DNA from 2 places in the Pontibacillus salicampi genome. Region 2 is predicted to be linked to the other one. Evidence: predicted binding sites of a transcription regulator. Region 2 holds the regulator's gene; the other holds the start of a gene.
What was found. Region 2 encodes NrdR, which represses ribonucleotide reductase genes. Its sites were predicted from a motif close to AACACNATATATNGTGTT; they were not measured.

Region 1: a site for NrdR is predicted at 2,763-2,780, ahead of ACFFGV_RS03430 (vitamin B12-dependent ribonucleotide reductase). Genes of this name have one in related genera too.

What each region holds. Positions count from the first base shown of each region.
Region 1 is NZ_JBHLTP010000003.1:389,182-395,325, forward strand. Features, by position in the region: gene gcvPA (aminomethyl-transferring glycine dehydrogenase subunit GcvPA) at 1-588, shown strand, start outside; gene gcvPB (aminomethyl-transferring glycine dehydrogenase subunit GcvPB) at 581-2,035, shown strand; gene ACFFGV_RS03425 (rhodanese-like domain-containing protein) at 2,085-2,456, opposite strand; gene ACFFGV_RS03430 (vitamin B12-dependent ribonucleotide reductase) at 2,927-5,485, shown strand; gene splB (spore photoproduct lyase) at 5,628-6,144, shown strand, end outside.
Region 2 is NZ_JBHLTP010000003.1:113,982-120,125, reverse strand. Features, by position in the region: gene dnaI (primosomal protein DnaI) at 1-643, opposite strand, end outside; gene ACFFGV_RS02025 (replication initiation and membrane attachment family protein) at 681-2,093, opposite strand; gene nrdR (transcriptional regulator NrdR) at 2,196-2,660, opposite strand; gene ACFFGV_RS02015 (cytosolic protein) at 2,693-3,094, opposite strand; gene speD (adenosylmethionine decarboxylase) at 3,327-3,704, opposite strand; gene ACFFGV_RS02005 (glyceraldehyde-3-phosphate dehydrogenase) at 3,947-4,978, opposite strand; gene coaE (dephospho-CoA kinase) at 5,148-5,750, opposite strand; gene ytaF (sporulation membrane protein YtaF) at 5,766-6,144, opposite strand, start outside.

The sequences.
Region 1 (6,144 bases), 280 kb from region 2:
GATTTCGGTGCTGATATCGTCGTAGGGGACACCCAGGTGTTTGGCATCCCTGGACAATTCGGTGGACCACATTGCGGGTATTTTGCTACTACAGGTAAATTGATGAGAAAAGTACCTGGCCGTCTCGTAGGCCAAACTAAGGATGAGGAAGGCAGAAGAGGGTTTGTACTAACCTTACAAGCAAGAGAGCAGCACATTCGTCGAGATAAAGCTACATCTAATATATGTTCTAATCAAGCGTTAAATGCACTTGCTACGTCAGTGGCTCTAACAGCACTTGGTAAACAAGGCTTAAAGGAAATGGCCTATCAGAATATGCAGAAAGCTCGCTATGCATATAAAACATTGCAAGCAGCTGGCTTTGAGATGAGATTTACTGGACCGTTCTTTAATGAAATAGTAGTGGATTGCAAGCATTCTGTTACCCATATTAACCGCATCCTCCAGCAAAAAGGCTTTATCGGAGGCTTTGATTTAGGACTTGTTTCTAGTCAATTGGAAGGCTGTATGCTGGTAGCTATTACGGAATTACGAAGCAAACAAGAAATAGATAGCTTTGTTACAGAATTGAGGGATGTTCATGTTTAATGAGGATTTTCCAGTTATCTTTGAAAGAAGTCAACCAGGCCGCGTTGGATATAGCTTACCTGAGCTAGATGTTCCAGAAGTGGATATAGAGATAGAGGATGCTTATGTAAGAACGGAAGATGCAGATCTTCCTGAGGTAAGTGAATTACAAATAATGCGTCACTATACTGCACTATCTAAGCGAAATCATGGAGTCGATTCCGGCTTTTATCCACTTGGCTCGTGTACAATGAAATACAATCCAAAGATAAATGAAGATGTTGCCAGGATGCCTGGATTTAGTCACATTCATCCATTACAGCAGCCGGAAACGGTACAAGGTGCTCTAGAGTTAATGTATGACCTACAGTCCTCATTAGAAATTATAACAGGAATGCATACGGTAACACTCCAGCCAGCAGCAGGAGCCCATGGAGAATGGACGGGTTTAATGATGATTCGGGCCTTGCATGAGAAAAATGGCGATTACCACCGTACCAAAGTAATTGTTCCTGATTCTGCTCATGGTACAAACCCTGCATCCGCTACTGTCGCCGGGTTTGAAGCCATTACTGTAAAATCCAATGAACGAGGGTTAGTAGATTTGGAGGACTTAAGACGAGTAGTGGATGAGCACACAGCAGCCTTGATGCTTACTAATCCAAACACACTTGGTTTATTTGAAGAGCATATTCAGGAAATGGCAACCATTGTTCATGAAGCTGGTGGAAAACTGTACTATGATGGGGCTAATTTAAACGCCATACTTGGCTATGCCAGACCGGGAGACATGGGATTTGACGTTGTACATTTGAACTTGCATAAAACGTTTACCGGTCCTCACGGTGGAGGCGGACCTGGATCTGGACCTGTTGGAGTAACTGAAGAATTAGAGCCGTTCCTGCCAAAGCCAATATTGAAAAAAGAAGAGAACGTGTATGTGTTTGAAGAGGATCGTCCTGATTCAATTGGAAGGGTCAAGCCGTATTTCGGTAATTTTGGTATAAATGTCCGTGCATATACGTATATCCGGACGATGGGCCCTGAAGGGTTAAGACAAGTAAGTGAATATGCTGTACTCAATGCTAATTATATGATGAGGGAGCTAGAGAAGCATTTTGACTTGCCATTTACGCAGCATTGTAAGCATGAATTTGTACTATCTGGTAAGAAACAGAAGAAATTAGGGGTAAGGACACTGGATATGGCGAAACGCTTGCTGGATTTCGGGTATCATCCGCCAACAATCTATTTCCCTATTAATGTCGAAGAAGCCCTAATGGTAGAGCCTACCGAAACGGAAGCGAAAGAAACGCTAGATGAATTTATAGATGCGATGAGAAGTATAGCAAAGGAAGCGGAAGAAAATCCGGAGATGGTTCAGGAAGCCCCTCATACGACGGTTGTTAGTCGTATGGATGAAACGACAGCAGCAAGAAAGCCAGTGCTCCGTCATGGTAAGAAATAGGATGACCTAAAGCAAAGACTCCTGACCAAAGAGTGGTCAGGAGTTTTTTTTAGCTTGATTTAATTTTGCCATCCCATTTTTTAAAGCCACCCTGAAGCTGATTTAGATCCTGATAGCCATTTTTACGCAAAATGTTTGCTGCACGTGCAGAACGAGCCTGGTTCTGACAATATAAATATACAGGCTTGTCTTTCCGAACTTCTTGTAAGCGTTGCTTTAATTGCGTAACCGGAATATTACGAGCGCCTAGGATGTGTCCACCTTTAAATTCATTAGGCTCTCGTACATCTATAAGCTGAGCCTTCCGATACCCTTCACGAAATTGTTCGGATGTAAGCGTAGTAAGATAGCGTCGCTGATTTACATATCTGATTACGGCATAGCCGATAATTAATGCAGCTGCAATTAACAGAAACCACATTGTTTTTCCCCCTATCTCTCTATCATCTTTCTTAATTATAGTGTTGTGTGTAACAACTTTCAAAGTTTTTTTCATCCCGTGGATGATGCTTGTACCATTCTTCATTATAACGTATGACTTAGATTTTTTAAATCTGCTGAAAGAAGAATGTCTTCGCTATTATCAGAAGGAACATTCTGGCTGAACATGCAAATATAAAAAAAGTGTAATGTATTCCAATTTGAACACCCAGCATCAAATTCTCTCCCATTTTCATTGATTTTCGCCGATTTTCTTAATTGACAAATAGCGACACCTTTGTTCAAAAACACAATATATAGTGTAAAATAAATATGTCGAACACAATATATTGAAAAGAAGCTAGTCTCTATGATAAGTTATATATAGTAAAAGTTGAGCATTCATACTATCCATTACAACACAGATACATAAACTCAACGGACTATATACGGTAGAGGAGAGATGAGTCGATGCAAGCCGTGGATGAAACCATGAAACAGTTAGATATGGACCGACTAAACAAAGATATTGGGATGTTCCCTCAAGTTCACCCCGTTACAGAAGATATGAAGATTACCCATTCTGGGGTATCACGCTTAGTAATGCTAGATCGATATGCATTTAAAGATACCGAAAAAGTAACACTTTCTAGTGGTGATTTCGTCGTTCTTACCATAAAAGAAGATCCTAAGTTCCCAGCCAGAGGTCTTGGATATATTCAAACAGTAGATTGGGAAGCTTCCCGAGCTACAGTCAAGATAGAACCTGAGTTTGTAAACGTACTCGATAATCCGGAAGAAGTGGAAACAGGCATCATTAATCGCTCCTTAGATATAATTGATAAGCCATTAGAGGTGTTCTATGAGCAAATCGCTCTTCGTAATGCAACGGGGCTAGCTGAAGTGGAAACGGATGAAGAGAAAAAGCAGCAATGGTTTCAGCATTTCTATGAGGAGCTATCTCAGCTGAACTTTATCCCAGCCGGACGTGTTCTCTATGGTGCTGGTGCTAACACAGATGTTACGTATTTTAATTGCTATGTAATGCCATTCGTTCAAGATTCCAGAGAAGGTATTTCCGATCACCGCAAGCAGGTAATGGAAATCATGTCCCGAGGAGGGGGAGTAGGAACAAACGGTTCAACACTTCGTCCCCGTAATGCGCTGGCAAGAGGTGTAAACGGCAAATCATCTGGTTCTGTATCGTGGTTGGATGACATTGCAAAGTTAACTCACCTTGTAGAACAGGGAGGCTCCAGACGAGGAGCCCAAATGATTATGCTGGCAGATTGGCACCCAGATATTATTGAATTTATTATTTCTAAAATGCAAAATCCACGCATTCTTCGTTTCCTGATACAGACAACAGAGGATGAAGAAATTAAGCGTAAGGCAGAGGCGAAATTGAAATTCACACCTCTTACCGAAACAGAACGGGATTTATATCAAGGAATAGTCAACTACAAAACCATTGAAGGACAAGGTGGATTTACGAATAAAGCAATCGCTGAAGCGGAGGAAAAGCTTCGGGAAGGCGGAAGCTATTCTGTTCACAATTCAGAATTCCTTACAGGAGCCAACATTTCTGTTTGTTTAACGAATGATTTTATGGAAGCAGTTGAGAACGGTAGTTTCCATGAACTTCGATTCCCAGATGTAGAGAATTATTCTCCAGAAGACATGCAGGTATATAACGAAAAGTGGCATGAGGTTGGGGATGTTCGTGAATGGAAAGCAATGGGCTACAACGTGAAAACACACCGTAAGATGAAAGCGAGTGCCCTTTGGGATTTAATTAACATTTGTGCAACCTATTCTGCAGAGCCAGGCATTTTCTTTATTGACAATGCTAACGAGAAAACGAATGCTACAAGCTATGGACAGAAGGTTGTAGCAACAAACCCTTGTGGGGAACAGCCATTAGCACCATTCTCTGTATGTAACCTGGCGGCGGTAAACCTTGCCTCCTTTGCGGATAAAGAGGCAAAGGAAGTAGACTACGAAAAACTTAAGGCAACTGTGAAAACAGGCGTTCGTATGCAGGATAATGTTATCGATGCAACTCCATACTTCCTGGAGGAAAACAAAAAGCAAGCATTGGGAGAACGTCGCGTGGGTCTTGGTGTAATGGGCTTGCACGACCTATTGATATATACAGAAACACCTTATGGGTCTGAAGAAGGGAATCGGTTAGTTGACGAGATTTTTGAAACAATAGCAACTACTGCTTATCGTGCTTCCATTGAACTTGCTAAAGAAAAAGGCAGCTTCCCGTTCTTAGTAGGGGAAACAGAGGAAGAAACACGCACACTTCGTCAGAACTTTATTGATACAGGTTACATGGAAGGGATGCCAGCAGATATCCGTCAAGGAATACTCGATCACGGAATACGCAACTCTCACCTATTAACAGTAGCTCCAACTGGATCTACTGGAACAATGGTTGGCGTATCCACTGGTCTCGAGCCATACTTCTCCTTCTCTTATTTCAGAAGCGGGAGACTAGGGAAATTCATTGAAGTAAAAGCGGATATCGTGCAAGAGTATCTAGACAAGCATCCTGAACAGGATCCGGAAGATTTACCTGAATGGTTTGTAACAGCTATGACGCTCTCTCCGGAAGCACATGCTGATACGCAATGCGTTATTCAACGCTGGGTCGACAGCTCTATTTCGAAGACTGTAAATGCTCCAAAAGGCTACACCGTTGAGCAGGTTGAGCAGGTGTACCAGCGTCTATACAGGGGAGGTGCAAAAGGCGGAACCGTTTATGTGGACGGAAGTCGCGATGCACAGGTATTAACGTTAAAGGCAGAGGATAATCAACTAGAAGAACAGCAGGAGCTGTTTGAGAAGGAAGAGCCTCGTGTTGTTCTAATGGATACAGTCCATGAGTTAGATAAAACCGATGTAACCATTGGGTCAGAGGTAGGAAACACGTGTCCAGTTTGTCGAGAAGGGAAGATTCAAGATGCTGGAGGATGTAATACGTGTACCAACTGTGGTGCTCAGTTGAAGTGTGGATTATAATGAATGGAAGTCTAGAGATGCCAAGGGGTTTCTCTAGGCTTTTTTGTGCATAAGCCCTTTACCTCTAAGTACCATATGCAGACATTACCAGAGGAAAAGCTGAAGTGATTGCCCATACTACTCCTAAAAGGAGTGATGTTGCATGAAGCCATTTACACCGAAATTGGTTTATATAGAGCCGCGCGCTATGGAGTATCCGCTGGCTCAGGAGCTGTATCAGAAATTTAAGGATGAAGGCATAGAAATTAGAGAAACAACCTCACACAACCAGGTACGTGGTATTCCTGGTGACAATGAGCTTCGACAATATGCCAATGCGAAAAATACATTTGTTATTGGTGTTCGCAAAACATTGAAATTCGATACTTCCAAACCATCAGCTGAATACGCTATCCCTCTAGCAACAGGTTGTATGGGACATTGTCACTATTGTTATTTACAGACTACTCTAGGTAAAAAACCGTATATCCGAACGTATGTGAATTTGGATGATATATTCAATCAAGCTTTAGAATATATTGCAGAGCGGGACGAACCTACCCGCTTTGAAGCAGCATGTACCTCCGATATTGTCGGCATTGACCATTTAACGCATTCATTAAAGAAAACCATTGAATTCATGGGGCAACAAGAAAAAGGTCGTCTCAGATTTGTAACGA
Region 2 (6,144 bases):
TTTTTTCATTAAGTGTATTATCACCCAAGGAAGATTTCATCTCTCTTACAAACTCTGGCATATAAATGAGGTACGATGGTATACGCTTGTTGGCAAGCTTATTAGCGATGGCACCTAGAAGATGAGTTTTCCCCACTCCAAAACGACCGTAAAAGTAGAGCCCTTTTTGTCCGTTTTCGGAGTCATAGTTTTCCGTGTAATTCATTGCCTGCCGGATAGCCTCGTAGCGGTCATCCGGATCTAAGTCTTTAAACTTGGCTTCCAGAATGTCCTTTGGCATATGAAGGCTGCTAATAAAGGAACGCTTCTCTGATTGTTCTTGATGCTGTCTTTTATTTGGACACATTTCATACGTTAAACGCACAGATTGGCCTTCTACATGTAGACTTGGAGAATAACCTGGCACCAGATTTTTACACTCATTTAGAGAAGGACAATTCTCACAGCGTTTGGACTGAGATTCATATTCATAGAACTTAATTAAATGACGTTCTATATCTTGTTCGGTCAGATGAGGATTTTGTTCAAGAATTTGCTGAACATCTTTATCACGCAGTATAGCCTGACGCATACTGTCGTAATGCTGTTGAAAATTCTTACTTTCTCTCATCCATTTTTTCAAAGCTGTTTGGATCGGTTCCATGTCACTCATCCTTAAATCAATTTATTCGCTACTTCCATTAATCATCCATGTTCTTTAACGCTTCAGCCAATTCCTGTTTTTCCCTCTCAATATCTTCCGAGGATCTTTCATTTTCTTGCTGTTTCTCTGCTTGCTGCACTTGTTTTGAATTTTGTTCTTTTTGATGGTCTTTAAACCAATCTGGAAGTACTTCTTTATTATGTTTTCGGTTTCCGCTCTTCCGTTTGTTAGCTAATTGCTGATATTTTTGATTCTCGGATTTAGCTACCTGCATGGCTTCACGTACCGTTTTCACTTGTAATCTTGCCCAATGACCAGCAATGGTTTCCATATAGGGCTTGGAAAGCTTCATATCCGTTTTCAATAGGACATAATAAATCAACACATTCATAACACCCGCTGATAATCCTTGCTGTGTCATAATATCTCGAATGGTCTTTAATTCCTTCTGAGTGGGTTCACCACCATCTGATAAATCTACCAGCAACTGTCGAGGAGAAATGTGCTCTAATCTTTTAATTAGTGCCTCTCCTTTATCATCATCAGTGTTTTTTTCTTTAGCGGAGTCGCCGTTAACTGCTGAAACCCTATCCCGTCGCTCTGTCAGCTGTACACTACCTTGCTGTTGCTTAGATTGATATAAGTCGTGACAAGCTTCTTTTAATTCTGTCACATCCAGCTCATTTTCATCAGTCAAGGACCATTGAATAGCTTTCTCTAACTCAAATGTTGCTAACTGATATAATAATGTCAACTGATTCATAATCTTTTTATTATGCTCGGTAAATATAGTATGAACGGGAAGCATCCTTTGTTGCAAATTCTGTTGAAGCATATTAAAATCAATCATTGATTTTTGTAAATTTGCACCCATACTCTTCGATGTAACTATTCTGGAAGATTGGCCTTCTTCTTGCGCCTGGGGCATATCCTGCTGGTATTCTCCTAAAGAGAATACTTCTTCAAATGTAGAAGTAACTTCCGTAGAAGAATCTTCCACTATCACTTTCACATAAAACGCATCTCTTAAACGATAATATTTCTCTTCACCGATATGATGATACAGTAACAAAGAAAGCATATCATCTTCAAAGAATTCACTTGGAGTAAAGGGCTTTTGGAGAACATACGTATAAGTAGTCTCCTCTTCTGTTTGATGAAGAAATGTCCTCAACAACCCGATAGCCTCTAATCGCTTCCTTGCCTCATATAACTGATCTAGAGGTAAATGTAAATAACTCATTAATAAATGATGCGTTCTTGGATGACTCTCTCTCTGTTGCAATTCATATTCTGTTAACAATGTCTGATAAAAGGAAATGGCAGACATCCCTATGAGTGGTTGATATAAATGAGTCAGGGAGGTGGACATGTTCACCGTGATATTTAATGGTATTTGAACTTTAAATCCATCTACAGGCAACAATTTTCCGATATTTGTGTTATGCACAGTAGTTTACTCTCCCTTCTCTGCTGACTTTCTTCTGCATAAGTATAGTAGAGGGATGACTATAAATAAGAAAAGAGCCCGCTTTCGGCCCTCTCATAGCAATTACCCCTCTGAGTCGTGCTTAATTAAATCCTTTAATTCATCTAAAAAAACATTAATATCTTTAAACTGCCGATAAACAGATGCAAACCGTACATAGGCTACTTCATCTATTCCAGACAGGCGATCCATTACCATTTCCCCAATTTCTTTACTTTGCACCTCTGAAACACCACGATTGCGCAATTCCCGTTCCACATTTCCAGCAATATTCTCTAGTTCTTCCACTGCCACCGGTCTTTTCTCGCACGCTCGAATTAAGCCTCGCATCAATTTCTCTCGGCTAAACTCTTCTCGAGTGCCTTCCTTTTTCACAATTATGAGTGGAACTTCCTCTATGCGCTCAAAAGTGGTAAATCGAAAATTGCACTGGTCACATTCTCTTCTCCGACGTATGGATTTCCCTTCTTCCACAGGTCTCGAATCCAATACTCTTGTACTTTTGTAGCCACAATTGGGGCACTTCACTACATATCAACTCCAAATCAGTATTCCAGCTTCTATATTTTATGCGCCATTGATGTTTCTATAAAAGGAAGATCTTGTTTTAGCCATTTATATTGATTTTCTATTACCTTATGGCTGTATCCAAAGTCAATTGGTAATGCCGATTCTGTAGTAACAGAAAAATCTATAGCGGTGTGGTAAGGTCTTACCATGATAACACTTACAACCATAAAGGCTTTCTTACCTTGCTTAATTTGAACACTTATTTCCCCATGCTCTTCTGAAACAGAAACCGTATGGTAGGAATTGGAACGCTCATAGTACTCCTTCAATACTTTCATCGCTTTATCTTTTGTCGTTTTAAAATAATGCGTCTTTAAAGCATCATGACCATGGTCTTCCTGTGATTCAGAATGATTGGTGAAATATGTAGCTATCCATTGTTTTAGTTTCATACGTGTACACCTCTTATCTATTATATCAAAAAATAAAAAAGGTTAAATACATACATTCCAGTGAAATAATGAAGAATGAATGTGAACTAAAAGAGACAGAAGGTCGTTATAGTGGATTTTATTCAACTTTTTCAAACGTTGAAATACTAGTTGAAGGTATTTCCCATGTAAACAGAAGAGATAATAGGGGTGGCAAAAGAAAAGAGATGTACTCCTGTACACCTCTTTTTTATTATAAAACGTTATATTTTTTAACTTCTACAGGTCCCATTCCTCGCGGAACTTCAACTGTTTCTTTTGTTTTAGATTCTAGTGCATCTGCTATATGTTGTGCTGCCACATTGGGATCAATTCGATCACCACAAGTATACACGTCAATACTGGCATATCCATGCTCAGGAAAGCTGTGTATTGTTAAATGTGATTCAGAAATAATGACAACCCCGCTTACTCCATGTGGAGCAAATTTATGAAAGGCTACCTCACGAACTTCTGCACCTGATTTCAATGCAGCATCGACAAAAATCTGTTCAATTAAATTCATATCATTCAATTTGCTAATGTTACAATCCCAAAGTTCTGCAATTACGTGTCTACCCATTGTATCCATTGGGAATCCCCCTTTTACAAGCTATAAGTTTACTTCTTAAATGACTTACAAATGTACTACCACGGGGGAAAGTTAGTCCGATGAGGTCCTAACCCTTTAAGCAGCCATTCAACTATAATTCAGAAGTTCAAAAGTTAGTATATATGGTTTCCTTCCTTTTTGCAATACAAAAAGGCAAAGATTTTCGAAATCTCTGCCTTAATTTTACCAAATAAACCTTATTTTTCCTTGCATGAATGTTCTCAGGAAACACTAGCTTCTTCCTTTTTTTTCAGATGGCTGCCCACAAATTTAACTAAATCGACCACACGCTTTGAATATCCCCACTCATTATCATACCAAGCAAGCACTTTCACTTTACGATCCTCTATAACAATTGTGGATAGCCCGTCAATAATGGAAGAAAACTCGGAAGTGGTGTAATCAATTGATACTAATGGCTCCTCTGAATAATCCAATATGCCATCTAAGCTAGTTTTTGATGCGGTTTGAAAAGCATTGTTTACCTGCTCTGCAGTAACATCCTGCTTTACATCCACTACTAAATCTACAAGAGACACATTAGGGGTAGGTACGCGTAGAGCCATCCCATGCATTTTCCCATCTAAGTGAGGCAGCACTTGACCGAGCGCCTTCGCAGCTCCAGTGGATGTGGGTATAATAGATTGTGTACAACCTCTAGCACGGCGTAAGTCTTTATGTGGATTATCTAAGTTTTGCTGATCGTTAGTAAAAGCATGAACGGTAGTCATTAACCCGTTTTCAATACCAAATTGCTCATCTAAAATCTTTACGACAGGAGCTAGACAGTTTGTTGTACAGGAAGCATTAGAAATTACATGATGCTCTTCCGGATTGTAAACGTTGTCATTTACACCCATAACAATGGTTGCATCAACACCTTTGCCTGGAGCTGTGATGACAACTTTTTTCGCTCCTGCCTCGATATGTGCCCCGGCTGTTTCATTAGTTTTAAATTTCCCTGTAGCTTCAATAACAATATCAATCTCGTGCTCTGTCCATGGAAGCTTTTTAGGATCACGCTGAGCAGTAAGGAGAATTTTCTTCCCATTAACCTCGATACCATCCTGAAGCGCTTTCACTTCTCCTTCAAAACGACCATGTACAGAATCATATTTAATAAGGTGAGCTAACGTCTCTGGCGGATAACTCGCATTAACTGCTATTAAATCTATAGAATCATCCTGTACCGCAAGACGAAATGCCATCCTTCCAATTCGTCCAAATCCATTAATTGCTACACGTGGCTTCATAAAAACTACCCCTCTCCACTTATGTGATATACTACATTTATTTATGTACAATTAGTATAACACATTTCGATACTGGTGAGTGACATAATGTAAAAAAATCCACGAGAAACCATATAAAAAGTGCCGAGTCTTATCATCAAGAACTCGGCACTTAAAGGTAGCAAGGAGGCTATGCCACTATGCCCCACTTTCTAAGTATATGATCTAGCTGGTCATACGATGACTGTTTAGACCCAGAGTTATCTATAACTTCATCTGCTTTCTTTGCCTTTTCCGCTACTGGGATTTGAGAATTGATTCTGCTCATTGCCTCCTCTTCGGAACTCCCATCTCTTTCCATAAGACGACTAAGCTGCGTACCCTCATCTACATATACCACTAGCACTTTATCTACATAATCCATTAAATTACTTTCAAATAGAAGAGGAATGTCCAGTACAACCGCACGTACTTCTTTCGCAATGTAATCATCCCGTTTGGTCAGCATTCGCTCCCTTACAGCTGGATGGACAATACTATTCAATTGTTTTCTCTTCTCTTCATCTTGAAACACTATATTCCCTAAAGCTTTTCGATCAATCGTCTGGTCCTCCCGTAAAACAGAGGAACCGAACGTATAGACAATTTCCTCATACGCCTTTTCTCCAGGCTCCACAACCTCACGGGATAACTTATCTGCATCAATTACAGGGATGTTATAGTCATCAAACATAAGGGATACTGTACTTTTGCCACTTGCAATACTCCCCGTTAAACCAACAACCACTGTCATAATATATGCCCCCCTTTACGTCATTTTCATAACGCCTAATAATATAAGTAGGATACCCGGCAGGAAGGATAGCTGATTTACCCACCTCCAATAAGACAGTAAATAGCCACTCTTCAACCCTATCCATAAAAACGAACTACTCATAAAAGCTATAGTAAGTGCTGTATACACTGGCGGGAAGCCAAACATTGCAGCACCAATACCCGCTCCAAACGCATCTAATGACAAAGCCAGCCCAAGGAGAATCGCTTCGATTCCATTAATGGACCCAGATCGGTCCATATCCGCACTCATCGGCTTCTCCAGAATTTGAATCACAATCCCAAGCGACTGGATTTCCATTTTAAAGATATACGGCTCCTTAGATACTGGAGAAGAATTAGACCTATTACTC